DNA from 2 places in the Paenibacillus sp. NPDC056722 genome. Region 2 is predicted to be linked to the other one. Evidence: predicted binding sites of a transcription regulator. Region 2 holds the regulator's gene; the other holds the start of a gene.
The links. Region 2 encodes LexA, which represses DNA repair genes until DNA is damaged. Its sites were predicted from a motif close to CGAACATATGTTCG; they were not measured.
Positions count from the first base shown of each region.

Region 1: a site for LexA is predicted at 1,144-1,157, ahead of ACFRAM_RS10100 (YolD-like family protein). Genes of this name have one in related genera too.

Region 1 is NZ_JBHTYV010000003.1:321,769-329,203, reverse strand. Features, by position in the region: gene ACFRAM_RS10120 (ImmA/IrrE family metallo-endopeptidase) at 1-152, opposite strand, end outside; gene ACFRAM_RS10115 (YjfB family protein) at 325-501, opposite strand; gene ACFRAM_RS10110 (hypothetical protein) at 696-848, shown strand; gene ACFRAM_RS10105 (hypothetical protein) at 896-1,030, opposite strand; gene ACFRAM_RS10100 (YolD-like family protein) at 1,204-1,539, shown strand; gene ACFRAM_RS10095 (DNA-entry nuclease) at 1,576-2,010, opposite strand; gene ACFRAM_RS10090 (glycosyl hydrolase) at 2,208-3,692, shown strand; gene ACFRAM_RS10085 (PH domain-containing protein) at 3,789-4,277, opposite strand; gene ACFRAM_RS10080 (hypothetical protein) at 4,457-5,053, shown strand; gene ACFRAM_RS10075 (YolD-like family protein) at 5,236-5,571, shown strand; gene ACFRAM_RS10070 (hypothetical protein) at 5,583-5,741, opposite strand; gene ACFRAM_RS10065 (M15 family metallopeptidase) at 6,017-6,700, shown strand; gene ACFRAM_RS10060 (WGxxGxxG family protein) at 6,776-7,171, shown strand.
Region 2 is NZ_JBHTYV010000001.1:270,231-277,665, forward strand. Features, by position in the region: gene metH (methionine synthase) at 1-1,651, opposite strand, end outside; gene ACFRAM_RS01310 (FixH family protein) at 1,824-2,252, opposite strand; gene ACFRAM_RS01315 (HAD family hydrolase) at 2,723-3,508, opposite strand; gene ACFRAM_RS01320 (DUF502 domain-containing protein) at 3,551-4,069, opposite strand; gene ACFRAM_RS01325 (DUF896 domain-containing protein) at 4,151-4,324, opposite strand; gene ACFRAM_RS01330 (LysM peptidoglycan-binding domain-containing protein) at 4,435-4,848, opposite strand; gene lexA (transcriptional repressor LexA) at 5,177-5,803, shown strand; gene ACFRAM_RS01340 (L,D-transpeptidase) at 5,966-6,304, shown strand; gene ACFRAM_RS01345 (sporulation protein YjcZ) at 6,384-6,485, opposite strand; gene ACFRAM_RS01350 (SOS response-associated peptidase) at 6,933-7,435, shown strand, end outside.

The DNA.
Region 1 (7,435 bases), on a different contig from region 2:
GCCTTGCTTCTCACATCGAGATAATGGACCCAGATATTCAAGCGTTCTGAAATATACTCGATGGAGATTTGGGAAGGCTGCTTTATTTGGAGTCTGTTGTATAGATCCTCGGTCCATTTCTCCAAAACAGTCATTTGATAATATGATTTCACTTCATCCACCTCATTATAGGATCGTATGTTCGTATTTAAAAGTAAAAGAAAAGCCCGGAGGGCTTGTGAAATACAGAGAGGCGGAGAAAGCAGGTGTCTGCTTTCCGCCTGGTGTCTTTTGAAATACTTTTAAAAAGAGAACTAATGTTCTTGTTAGATTAGCATAAAACAATCAGACGCGAATATCAAGTGTTTTTCCTAAGCTCGGATGAACGCTTTGTTCAAGCATCTGCACCAGATTCTGGCTCTGAGTTTCTGCCTGGTCCTTAGCAATGCTTAATACCTGTATACCCACAGCCTGGGCCAGGGATGCCTGGCTCATTGAAGTAGATAATGCTGCAATATCCATGTCGCACCTCCCTCTATAAGCTATATCGACAAGGATATTCTTTTTTATAAGCAGGCAGGGTACACAAAAATAGCTCAGTCAAGGCCTTGATATAATTGTCACGCATTTCTTTACCTGTTGGCCCATACCTCAAGGCGGAATTTCACATATTCTGAGCTGTATTCAATATTCATCATTCTAAGGAGGAAATTTAAATGGGTGCAGGATATGGTTGCGGTTGTGGAAATGTTAGTCCGGTAAATGAAGCTCCGGTTGTCGCTCCGTGTGTAAGTCCTTTTACTTCTACAGGTGCTATTCTGGTTCTCTTCATTCTGTTGGTTATCATCACTAAAGCCTGTTTGTTCTAGGATAGCTTTATCGTACTGTCCCCCCCCTGGCCTTAGCCGGGCGGGGGTTATTTCTTTTTTCTGCGCGCAGGCCCAATTTGGCGTTTGATTCTTCCGGTATTCTGATCCACTTCGACAATGTACAATTCTTTGATCGTTCCCGATAAGGTAAACCATTCCTGCAAGGCCTCGGTTTCAGACATGGGTCCGTATAGTCTTCTTCCGCGATAACAAATATAGAACACCTGGCTCTCCGTTTATGGATAAAATTCCATTCTATTTTAAACTGAAATAGAGGATTTTAAACATTGCATCAAGAACATTTGTTCGCATATAATAAAATCAATCGTTAAATTTCGGCAGGGGGACAGACATCATGACCATCAATATTGGGGATTTCGGCATAGCAGCAAGTCAGGAACTTTGGATGAAGGGCTTACTGGAGCGACTAGAGGTGGAGTGCAGAGATATGGAGTACCGCGGTAAGCCTGAATTAACGGTGGCGCAAGGCAAGGCGATTATGGAAGATATTTTTCATTCGTTTCAGAACGGGTGCAGGATTTCCATGCATACTTGGGACCCGTTTGGCACTGAAAAATTAAGTGGCATTGTGCGGATTATGAACGTCAAACCGCTGCAAATTAAGTTAGAGTTGAACAATGGCACATTCAGGTGGGTGTGGATGGCGAATATTGTGGACACCTTTACATAATAAGACCCCGGAGGCTATCCGGGGCCGGTTCTGTCATTATTGGAACATGAACTCCACGCGAACACCGTCCGCATATCCTTCTAGCTGATTGCCAACCCAACTTCCGGCACCGCGGTTGTCACTTGGCGATATGTATTCAATATCTGCGCCTTCTCCGCCTTCCTTGCACATCGCCATTGGCCATTCGTCGCGGTCATAGCCCTTCTTGGTAGGGACGCCCTTTAGAGAGAGGCGGCGGTTGTTCTCTGCTTGCTCACGATCGATTGTGCATATGGCAGACTCGCCCTTTGCAATGGCATCCTGGATATGCTTAGCTGTCTCCGGATAACGATCCGAGGGAAAGACCAGCTGGACAATTTCAGAATCGGATGGGGATGATGGCGTGAACTGTCCGTCCTCTTCATACCAGTAAGAACCCAGAGCTAGCAGCGCAACAATGATGAGACTGCCGATTAATTTACGTAACTTCACTTCTGCTCCTCCTTTTTCTGCGCTTCAATCAGTATAGCGTATTTCCAATTATAGCGCCTGGATTTGTATATCGCTGATAAAATCGAGCAGAGAAACAGCAGATTCTAAAGACAGGCTCTCTGTCCTGTAGATTAGCCGCGTCCATGTACAGGGCCTTTTCATACTATGTACCAAAAGTACAAGGGTGGTGAGGGCTAATGGAACAAGGGGTACTTTGGCAGCTGTTAGATTCTGCATCACGGCTGGTAAACGATGTGCAGTGGCAGACGGCGTTCAGGAATTGGGTCATGACCCCGGCCAATCCGAATTTGACGGTTCCTGCCCGAAATCTTCTGAGGACGTTATATGCTTTACAAGGCACGGGGATTATTAACGGACAGCATGATTATCTCGAAAGTCCCGATGAATTCAGCAACAAGCTGAAGACGACTGGGGGACAGTATGCCGGACTTCATGGTTACGAACTGGGCGCCATTAACAACCAGAGGCCAGAACTGATCCGCAGCCAAAGAGACGGGGTGGTCGCCAGTGCAATCCGCTGGTACCAGTCCGGAGGGATTGTAGCCCTGACCTATCACGCTCATCTGCCTGGAACAGCCCCGGCCTGGTCTAATGTATCTATGAATCTGAGTAATGCAGAATTCGATAAATACGTAACGCCCGGCACTCCCCAGAATGCTGCACTGCTTGCCGATCTCGATGACGTTGCTTTGTCTTTGCGCAAGTTAGCGGATGCTGGTGTTCCTGTGTTATGGAGGCCATATCACGAGATGAACGGCGGTTGGTTCTGGTGGGGGCGCAAGAGCAAGTTCATCACACTTTGGAATTTGATGTTCGATCATTTCACGAAGACTCATAAGTTGAACAATATACTATGGGTGTGGAGCCCCAATGCAGACGGTGATGGAGTTGAAGCGCAAGAAGCTTATTACCCCGGCGGGGCGAGGGTGGATATCCTGGCACTCGATATCTATAACAGTGAATTTAAGGATGAGTTTTATAATCGGCTGTGGGATCTTGGGCGGGGCAAGCTGATTGCTATTGGGGAGAATGGCAAGCTTCCGTCACCTGCACTACTTGCCAAGTCACAGCGCAGGTGGTCTTACCTGATGACCTGGGGCAAGCTTCTTTATGAGAGCAATACGGAGTCGGCTATCAAGGATTTTATGAATGCCAGCTTCACCATCAACAGGAGTGAATATACGAAGGCGCTTGCAGTTCAGGCTTCCAAGCCTGAGGGTAGTCCGCCAGTCCCTGTCAGTGGTCTGCGGGGAGAGTATTTTAATAATATGGTTCTTAGCGGAATGCCAGCTTTAGTACGGACGGATGCCAATATTAACTTTGTCTGGAGACAAGGCTCGCCGGACCCGGCAATCGGTGTGGACTTCTTCTCTGTACGCTGGAACGGAAGGCTCAGTGCGACTTATAGTGAGGGTTACACGGTGTACTCTTCATCCGATGATGGCATTCGAATCTGGATTGACGGACAGCTGGTTATTGACAGCTGGATCAAGCAGAGTGGACAGGAGCGAAAAGGTATTGTTAATCTGATCGCTGGCAAGCTGCATGACATCAAAGTGGAGTTCTATGAGAATCAGGGTGATGCACGGGCCGTGCTGATGTGGGAGAGTCCCAGTCAGGTCAAGGAGGTCATCCCGGCGGCGGCGTTCTTTCTTCCTTAACGCAGGGCGATGTGGAATTCTGTATATAGAAGTGAACGAGGTAACAGCCCCGGAAATGATCCGGGGCTGTTTGATCTGCAACAAAGGCGTATAAGGTCAAATCTGTTCGCGATAGCTGATGTTATTAACAGTCTTCTCATCACGTACTGCTTTGCGCAGCGCATCCTTGACAGTATGGGCACCATGGATCTTGCGGAACCACAGCTCGGGCGATGAAGCATCATCGGAAAAGATCGTCAGTGTCCCGATACCGAGCATGCGATCCAGAATGGATTGGGATACTCCCAGGTCACGAATTCGGAGCAATTCAATCTCTTCGACATTTTTACCGATCAGGCCTGTCTTTACTATAATTCTCTGGCTTGTAATCGTATAAGTGGTTGTATTAAGGCCCACAAGACCCTTCAGTCGGTCGGATATGCCCGCAGGCTTTCCTTCCCATAGCTTGATTTCCTGAGCAGGCGTCAGGTCTCGCAGCGTGCGCTCGGCTGTCGGTGAAGCTCCTCCGTTCAGCGCGGTCCCACATTCTCCGCAAAATTTAGCGGCCTGCTTATATTCTGTTCCACAGGCTGTACAATAAGGCATCGAATGAACCTCCTCTCCCCATAAACATTTGTTATATTTATTATTATACTGCCTTATCCGGTCATTGGTTGCACACATAGCTATGATGTATTTTTTTGCATCTTCCCCCGATTTACATTAATTTCATTTGCACTTTACAATAACCGACATTATTCTGTTATGTGGGGGGAATGTAAACGATGAAACGAGCTTGGCTAATAGGGTTGATTGGGCTGGTTCTAATGCTCTCAGCCTGCAGCTATAATGATTCTGCTTCAACCGCGGCGCTGTCGGAGGAAGAAGTGCAGGAATCTGTGCAAAATTATTACAATGAAATGTCTAAAATTGAACAATTAGGAAAATCGTCGCGGGAGCAATTCAACAAGACGATCGCTGCGTACTCGGCTGGGACAGCTACATCCAAAGAAATGGAGAAAGCCATTGCTCAGTTCAAGGATACGGCTACTGATATTTCATCTCAGGCGAAAAAGGTTGAAATCTCCGACCGTCTGCCGGAGAAAGTTAAGAAGCTGCTGGATGAGGCCCAGATTGCTTTTCAAAGTGCCTATTCTTTAAAGGAAAAAGCTTCAAAAGGTGCCGATTCTGCTGATGTGTCCGCCGACGAATTCAACGAGCTTAATCAGAATGCAGATCTCGCGATGCTGTACGGAATCTCTAAGCTCAACGAAGCCAGAGTGGCTACTGGACTTTTGGAGCCGGACAAGGATGCTGACCCGAAGGCAGCCGCTGATTCCAAGGTGGTAACCGGAACAGATTCGGAAACTGTTAAACCATAAGATACCCTGCCCCTATGCCTGGGGATGACGATAAAAGGCGCTGCACAGCACAGCTGTGGGCGCTTTTTTTGCGTGCAGATTGTCATTTTTTCCATATTGATTAAAGGACTTGACTATGGATATAATACAAACATACGTTCGTGTTATGTGGGGTTATTAATTGAACAGAAGGAGGCCAGGCAATGGGTAAGAAGCTGGAAGGTAACGGATTATGGGAGAGCAGCCGGATGATGCTGCCGGAGCACAAGAACCGGATTATCAGCGATGAACGGGAGACGCTGCGCCGCATCCAGCCAGTACTGGATGAGCAGAAGCAGGAGGAGATTGAGAGCACCCTGGCGCTGTCACTGCGAAGTCATGTATGCGTCACGGTGATTCTGTTCGATCCGTTCGAGAATGAGGTGGTGAGCGGCTTTGTGACCTCCATTCACACCCACTCGCGGGAGATTAAGCTGCAGTGGGCGGAGGAATGGAAGTGGATTCGTGTAGACCAGATTGTGGAGGCCTATATCGTATAACAAGCTACTGCCTAGGTGTGTACCTCTGTGCTTTTTTCATAAGCGATCAAGGTTACGGTGGGGTTGCCTGTCAGTTCGGCAAGGGCAGCTTCCGCGTCCCGGATAATCGCAATCGCTTCATCCCGTTCGCTTAATGCGGCGATTTTGTAGTTGTTGGTATGGATGTCCATGACGAATCCCCTTTCACTATTGTCTAGGATGCCTATTTAGGTTGTCCTTGTGGATGGGAAACATCCAGATGGTGAGACGAGAAAAAGATGCGATATGGATCTCAGGGTAAATGAAAGTGTGAATTTCTTAGATGGAGCCCCGGACGTTGTCCGAGGGCTTTTTTTCGTGGGAAAGCGGTATGCAGAAGCATTGAAATTACAAACATCCAGGCATAGGGGTATCTGTACAAGCAGAAGAGAAAATTCGGACATCTACTATACCAGGGGGTGAATATATGCTGACTTTGGACGTGGTAAAAAGCAAATCGGCAACTGCTCTCACGGGGCTGAACCCGGCCGTACTGGCAGGAACGAATGCGCTGATCGAGCGCAGCTTCGCCAAGGGCGTGCCGATTATCATTACCCAGGGCCTGCGGACCCTTGCTCAGCAGAATGCTCTTTATGCACAGGGGAGAAGCAAGCCGGGGAATATCGTGACCAATGCGCGCGGGGGATTCAGTTATCATAATTATGGATTGGCGATTGACTTTGCACTGCTGTTGCCAGATGGCAAGGGCATCTCATGGGATATGAAGCGTGACGGAAACGGCAATAAAATCGCGGACTGGCAGGAAGTAGTGCAGGAGGCGAAACAGCTGGGTTTTGAATGGGGCGGGGACTGGACCTCCTTCAAAGATTATTCCCATCTGCAGATTGCTTATGGCCTTTCAATTGATCAATTGCGGGCAGGCCTCCGCCCGTCGGCAGAGCAGATCAAGGCTGCACTTAAGGTGATCAATGGAGGTGACAACGTGAACAAAGACGTGAAGGTAAGCATCGTCCTGAATGGTAACAAGCTCACAGACGGTGTTCTGGATACCGGCGTCACCTATGTGCCCGTGCGGGCGTTGGCGGAAGCGTTGGGTGCGAAGGTTACGTATGACGCCGCAAGCAAGACCGTGAATATTGTTACAGGATAAGCAGTTTGGGGTTGCATAGAAAATAAGGGATAAGGGGAAATTATCAGCAACCAAATTACAAGGGGGCAACATATCTTGAATAAGCTGATAACAAGCCTTATCTGTACCGCTGCACTGTCTATGACGCTGCTTGGCACCGGCTATACGGCCGAGGCTGCTGGAGTCGACGGGGTGGGGGATACCACGCGCAATACCGGCACCATTAGAAACGACGCAAACCGACTGCATCCAAATGGCAGCATGATCAATGGTACGACAGGAACGAGCAGAAGCAACAGTAACATCCTGGACAACAACGTTCGGACTGAAGATAATCACAGAGTAGCTCCGTTGTCCACGACGAACCAGAATGGTACCTATCGGGCCACCAGCACCACCAGTACCGGAAACGGGTCGAACTGGGGCTGGTTGGGACTCATCGGCCTGCTCGGTCTGGCTGGCATGAGAAATCGTACTGGAGAGCGCAGCTAAGTAGTGAAGGGGAGGCGTCGAGCGGTTACATGCATGTGAAAATAAAGCTGATTTTATTAACGTTCCTGTCCATACGGCAGGGACGTTTTTTGTTGCATGTCTGGGTTAAAGAATCATGGACCTATCTCGAAATTAGTATTTGCTTCTTGTTCTATCTGGCAACGGACCCCAGAGACGTTATTTCCTGATTCACCGACCGTTTCAGAAAATAACGGACTCCAGAGACGTTATGAGCAGAAATCCTGTGTAAAATCCACGGTTTGG
Region 2 (7,435 bases):
CAATAGCGTAGTCGAGTCCAGCCTTAGTGCATTCATACAGGAACACAGAGTTCAACACCTCACGCCCTGCTTCAGGCAGACCAAATGAAACGTTACTGATCCCGAGGATCGTATGAACAGAAGGCAATGCTTCTTTGATCATGCGAATCCCGTCAATCGTCTCCTTCGCGGAACCGATGTACTGCTCATCCCCTGTCCCAACCGGGAACACCAGCGTATCAAAAATTATATCTTCCGATGACAGATCATACTTGTTCACGAGCAGATCATGGGAACGTTTCGCTACCGCCAGCTTGTCGACCGCCTTGATCGCTTGCCCACTCTCATCAATTGTTCCGACAACAATAGCAGCACCATATTTATGAATCAAAGGTGTAACATGCTCGAATTTTTCTTCACCATCTTCAAGGTTAATGGAGTTAATGATCGCTTTACCCTGGCAATACTGCAAGGCAAGGTCAATAACCTTCGGGTCTGTGGTGTCAATCATCAGCGGAACTTTAACCTTCTTGACCACAAGCTCCAAGAATTCCTTGATATCTTCGCTCTCGTCACGGTCAGGGTCCTGTACGCAGACGTCGACTACCTGTGCACCACTCTTGACCTGAGCCCGAGCAATTTCAGAAGCTTCCTCATACTTCCCTTCCACGATCAGACGCTTGAACTTCCGCGAGCCCAGTACATTCGTACGCTCTCCGACCATGTAAGGACGGTTACCATCCTCGACATAGACTGGATCAATCCCCGACAAAGCGGGCGGATGAGTGCCGTTCAGCTCACGCGGCGGGAATTTCGACAATTCCTCAACCATGGCCCGGATATGTTCCGGTGTCGTTCCGCAGCAACCGCCAGCAATATTAAGCCAGCCCTTTTCGGCAAAAGCACCAATCTTGCGGGCGAGTGAATCCGGCGATTCATGATAATGCCCGTTCTCGTCCGGCAGACCCGCATTGGGGTAGCAACTGATGGCAGATGATGAAATATCCGACAGCGTCCGGATGTGATCGCGCATGAACTCTGGTCCGGTCGCACAGTTGAGGCCAACAGAGATCGGTTTCAAATGCTCCAGTGAAATATAAAAGGCTTCGATATTCTGCCCAGCGAGCGTTGTGCCCATCGGCTCAATCGTACCCGAAATCATAACAGGCAGTGTAATACCGGTTTTCTCAAAAGCATTACGGATGCCGATACTGCCCGCTTTAACATTCAGGGTATCCTGTGAGGTCTCTAGCAGCAGCACATCGACTTCACCATCGATCAAGGCAACTGCCTGTTCCTCATAACTGTCCACCAGTTCCGCAAACGTGACACCGCCGGTTACCGACAAAGTCTTCGTTGTAGGACCCATAGCACCAACTACATAACGCGGGTGATCTGGAGTCTCATACTTTTCGACAGCATTGCGCGCCAGTTTGGCGGCTGCCAGGTTAATCTCACGTGCCCGCTGCGGAATATCATACTCCGCAAGAACGACTGATGTAGCTCCAAATGTATTGGTTTCGATGAGATCAGCACCTGCTTCCAGGTACTGCTCATGGATCGTCTGAATAACTTCTGGCCTTGTAAGCACCAACATTTCATTACAACCGTCCAGTTCTTCTCCACCAAAATCTTCTCCAGTAAGCGGGACCTGCTGGATCATGGTCCCCATTGCGCCATCAAGAATCAAAATGCGTTGCTGTAAGCTCTCTGCAAGTGTATATTTAGCCACGTTCCTATCCCCCCAGTAAAACATTAGAGTAAGTTTAGCAGAATAAAGGGAATTCGGAAAGTCTTCCTTCCGTCTCTGCCGATTCATCGTTGTTCAAGTCATGCTATCGTAATTATGGCAATGGCTTAACGGAAAGCTCCTTGCTTGGCATGGAATGCTGTGTCCGTGCGGTTACATGAGAGGTCACATTGTAAAGCCCTTCCTCGGCAAAGGTTCCTTCTGCGGTGTACTTCCCGTCTCCTGCCGAAGAGCCTTTTAGTTCCATTTTTTCAGTCTTACCCTCTTTGTTGACGATTTCAAAAAGCACTTCCCTGGCATCATCCACAGGTTTACCTTCCTGGGTTACCGTAGCTTCGAATGTAACCGGACTGCTCACTGTAACTTCAGCCGGACTCCAGTCCAGTTCTACTTTGATCGGCTCCATAGACATATCTACAGAATGACCGGCATGCCCTCCCCCACCTGTTCCGGAGGCGCAGCCTGCCAGTAGCAATGTGAATGCAATACCTAATAATGAGACCGTTTTCCTCGGGTTCAACATCTGAAGCCCTCCTGATATAATGGTTATCTTATTACTAGAGTTGCTATGTAAGATGAGTTTAAGATACGAACGTAAGGCTCGGCGTCACTCCGGTGAAGTTTGGACTTTCGGTCACTGTTGTCCCCAGAATTCTTTCATTTGTACCGCTTATGGCGGTTGAAATCCGGTGACAGTTTATGCTTTCGATGCTAGCTTTCTTTCGGAAAGCTTTCAGACGAACGCTATCGCTCCTACAGTTCCAATCTTCCCCTCCGTTCCTACTCGCTTTTTGTTAATCTCTTTTAATCATCTTTTATAGCATCAAACATTGCTGCATGGAGCCCTCGGTGTAATAATTCTCTTTCTATTATACACATTATTTACATTTTTTCAGGAAGGAAAGACTGCTTTATTAACATACTAGTAATAGAAAAAGCCGCCCCATCCGTAGAAAATCTACTTCAGGAGGCGGCTCTAAACAAAAAAGTTCCTTACAGAGTTTGTACCAGCGGAAGCAGCTCCGCTAGATGTCCGATTTCATAGTCCGGCGTAATCGCCGGATCTTTGTCCTTACCGGTACGGTTAATCCAGACGGTCGTAAGTCCTGTACTCAAGCCGCCGAGAATATCGGTAGTCAGCTTGTCACCGACCATGATGCCCTGCTCCGGCGCAATGTCCAGCAAGCCAAGGGCATGCTCGAAAATCGAAGTATCCGGTTTGCCTTTGCCAAAACTGCCAGAGATCACAATATGATCAAAATAAGGAATCAGTTCCGGCACCCCGTCCAGTTTCTCTTGCTGAAGGGCAGGACAACCGTTGGTTAGCAACAACAGCTTCACTTTTCCGCGTAGCTGATCCAATACCTGCAAGGTCTCTTCGTACATATAAGGACGGCTGCGGCGTTCAGATGCAAACTTGGCCGCGAGCGTCTCAGCAAGGACTTCGTCATCTACACCAAGCGATGCCAGCCCCCGGCGCCAAGACTCTTTGCGGTAGACCGGTGCCAGCTGTTCCAACTGACGGAATTCAGGCTGTTCACCAGCACTGAAGTTGGCCCAAAGCGCTTCAAACGGGTTAATCCCAATCATTTTGGTAAACGGAAAAGTCTCATAGGATTCATACAAACCTCTGGCTTCTCTACGTACAGCAGCTTCCAACTCATGGTGATTCACAGCGTCTCCTGCACCCTCACAAGCGGAAAGGAACGATTCCTCAACACTGCGTTCATCCCAAAGCAGCGTATCGTCCAAATCAAACAGTACAGCGGTAATCGGCATTTAAGTAACTCCCTCTCCCTGAAGTGAACTGCTCTCTATTGTTTACAATTGCTCTACCGGAATGTTGTTGACCTTACCGAATTCTTGCAGTCGTTCGCCCATCGCAGCCGTGTCATAACGGTTAATCAGCTTGGAGAACATCCAAGTGGTACGTTTGCCTTTATACTTAATCGTGACAGCACTACGCGAGACTGTGATTTTCTCAATATCGGTAGCAGGCAGCCAACGTTCGCGGTTGAATTTGATAGTGGATAATCTGTTCCGCTCTACCTTCAGGAAAGGACGACGGAAATACAGCATAACTGCCAGCAGCAAGTACAACCCAACGCCTAGCCAGTGCATGAAGACGCTACCTCCACTTTGATCCAGAGTGCCGATGATCCAATACAGCACACCTAGCGCAACGAGAGCAACGGGCAATACGATATTGCGACCCTTGAATACATCGCTGGTCTTTGTAGTGGAGTTCGCGGAATGAATAGCATCCTTCCCCTGTTTCTTTCTTTGCTTATTGAGTTGCTGTGAATTGCGTTGAACCATTCTTTCCCAAGAACGGGCCATGTCATTTCCCCCTAGTCATCCTGAAATATCTATGAAAAGAAACAGAGGGTTCATACGAAGCCTCTGCTCCTTGTTCAGCGCTTATTTATCTACGAATTCAATGGTATCCAGTTGGGACCGAAAATTACGGCGGATGTTACCCAGGTAAATTTCACGGAGCTTAGCGCGTTCAGCCGTTTCCTCTTCATTCAGGCCTTCGCTCTTCTGCTTGCGTGCCAGTTCATTAATTCGTGCAACCAATACATCTATATCCAAAGATTTCGCCTCCCTAATAAATTCATTCTAACTTTGCCATGAGAAAAAGAGCTTGTCAAGGTTTACCCCCTGCAAGCTCTCTGATGTTCCTATCTATGATCATGAAGTTCTTAAAATAACGGCACTGTTATAATATCTCCTGCTCGAATATGACTGTCGGTCAATTGGCTCGATCGTTTAATTCCTTCTATATATACGGCTGTCTTCATCTTGGCCGGTTTATTCTTGAGAGCAATGCTCCAGAGTGTGTCTCCAGGTGCAACAACAATCTTCTTCTCTTGCTTCGCAAGATTGACGGGACCAGCAAACACATTACCTACTACAGTAAATCCTGCAACAATCAGCAGCAAAAAAAGAGCTATCTTATAGAAGTTAAATGTTCTAAACAACGGACTTAATCCTTTCGACAGCACCTTGGGGATTTCTTGAATTCTATTTATTATTCCGGAACCTAAAGTTTGTCCTGCAGAGTCAACTTCTGTACCCTCGTCATAGATGCTATGGTATGTACTGTACTTTAACATGATTCATCATCCTCCAAACACTTGTTCTTACTTTCAAAAACAATATAACACGAACATGTGTTTTGATCAATACTATTTTCGAACAATTGTTCCCCTCTTTTTAAATTGCCTTTTTGGATGCAAAAAATGATCCTGATGTGCTTATTTCCCTTGCCGATCTTGCTCATTCCCTCAACGTACTAGTCAATTATTGAATATACCATTCTCCCTACTGTTCTCATCCTTGTTCGCTTCTCTTAAACTATTGATAACGTTAGAACTTATGTTTGTGCGAACGACAGTTCTATGTTATAATTTTCCCAAACATTACTATATGGGGTTGATTCTGATGTCAAAGATTTCGAGTCGCCAGCTGGCGATCCTGGAATTTATACGTAACGAAGTCCGCAGCAAGGGTTATCCTCCTTCCGTACGGGAAATCGGGGAAGCTGTAGGCCTCGCCTCCAGTTCCACGGTGCACGGTCATCTGGACCGTCTTGAGAAGAAAGGCCTGATCCGCAGGGATCCGACAAAGCCGCGTGCCATTGAACTGCTTGGCCAGGAAGACTCGGAGAATGTCCATCAATTTGCCCAGACGATTACTCGTGTTCCTGTTGTAGGTAAGGTTACCGCCGGGGTGCCTATCACCGCAACGGAGAACATCGAGGACTATTTCCCGCTCCCAACGCATTACGTTGGTGACAACAAAGTGTTCATGCTCTCTGTTCTTGGTGACAGTATGATCGATGCTGGTATTATGAACGGCGATTATGTCATTGTGCGCCAGCAGCAAACCGCAGATAACGGTGATATTGTTGTCGCTATGACTGAAGACGATGAAGCTACCGTCAAGACCTTTTATAAGGAACGCGATCATATTCGTCTCCAGCCAGAGAATCCGTCCTATGAGCCACTGCGCCTGAATCGGGTAAGCATTCTGGGCAAGGTCATCGGATTGTTCCGGGATGTCCACTAACTCATCAATAATTCTCTATTTAGAAGACTGTTCCGTTACGCGGAGCAGTCTTTTGTTTATTCATACTCTCTCACTGTGATAACCTTTTTATTTTCAACAACACTTCGCATTAACGGCACCCCTACTCCGCACATATCCTGATATCAAAGGAGTGCTGATCCTATGCCCAATTACCGAATTATCGTCGATTTGACACAACGGATGCTTTATTTGCTGGACAACGATTCTGTAGTCAGAGGTTTCCCTGTTGGAATCGGAACCATGCTGACCACAACACCAGAGGGAGATTATACGATCATTAACAAACAGCCCAATCCCGGGGGCCCATTCGGGGTATTCTGGATGGGACTTTCCAAGCCGCATTATGGCATTCACGGGACGAACGATCCTTCTTCCATCGGACATCAGGTCTCACATGGGTGTATTCGTATGTTTAATCAAGATGTGCTGACACTTGCTGCGCTGGTTCCAATTGGGACTCAGGTGACTATACGGCGTTAAGCTCCCAGTGTCAGAAGATTCGAAATGCAAAAAGCCGTCAGACAATGTCTGACGGCTTGAACATGGAGACGCAATCAAATTAAAGCCAGAAAGATTTAGTGATGATAACCAACAAGATGAAAAGAACCAAGATTGCAGCAGTAGATGTGCCCAAACCGTATCCTCCAGCATATTGACCCATGAGTAATTCCTCCTTTTTTTTATGAAGACACCAAATTTTGCAGTAACAAAAGATCCGCCCTTGAGATAAGATGATTTTTCTTCCCGGCTAACTTATTGTCAGATTAGTTCAGTTTTCTCTTCATTAAATCCAGCAAATACTCAAAATGATCACAAGCAGAATGTAAAGCACCAAAATCGTTCCTGTAGATGTCCAAGGACTTACTACCGGTCCACAATGTTCTGCACCCATGTGAATTCCTCCTTCAGATTAATGACTACAGAACAGAATATGTAACAATACCCTACGAAGTATGGGCAAATTGGAAAAGAAAATGTACTCCTGTATTAGAGGTGAAAGCTTACATTTGAGGGAAATGTAAAAGGTCCACACAAAGGTAGATCTTATTTATTTCTGGCGCGGAAGTATAGTACACTGATAAAAACTAATGTTCGGAGGGCTTTCATCATGTGTGGACGTTACACCATTACAGTTTCTATTGAAGAACTAATGTTGAGATATCTTACGAATGACGCCAGTATCCTTCATTATGCCCCCAGATACAATGCCGCTCCCATGCAGCATATACCGGCTGTGATTCATACAGGCACCGGCAACCGAATCGGTGAACTGCGTTGGGGCCTTGTCCCATCCTGGGCGCAGGACGACAAGATTGGCAACAAGATGATCAACGCCCGCGGGGAGTCTTTATTGGAGAAAGCCTCGTTCAAGAAACTCGTGGCGTCACGACGGTGCCTGATCCCAGCTGACGGCTATTATGATTGGAAACAGGTAGACGGTCGCAAACAGCCCATGAGAATCGGCATGTCGGACGGCAGTATTTTCTCTATGGCTGCTCTATATGATATATGGATGGACCCGAAAGGCCAGAAGCTGGCCACCTGCACGATTATCACAACCACTCCCAATACATTAATGGCAGAGATTCATGACCGAATGCCTGTTATTCT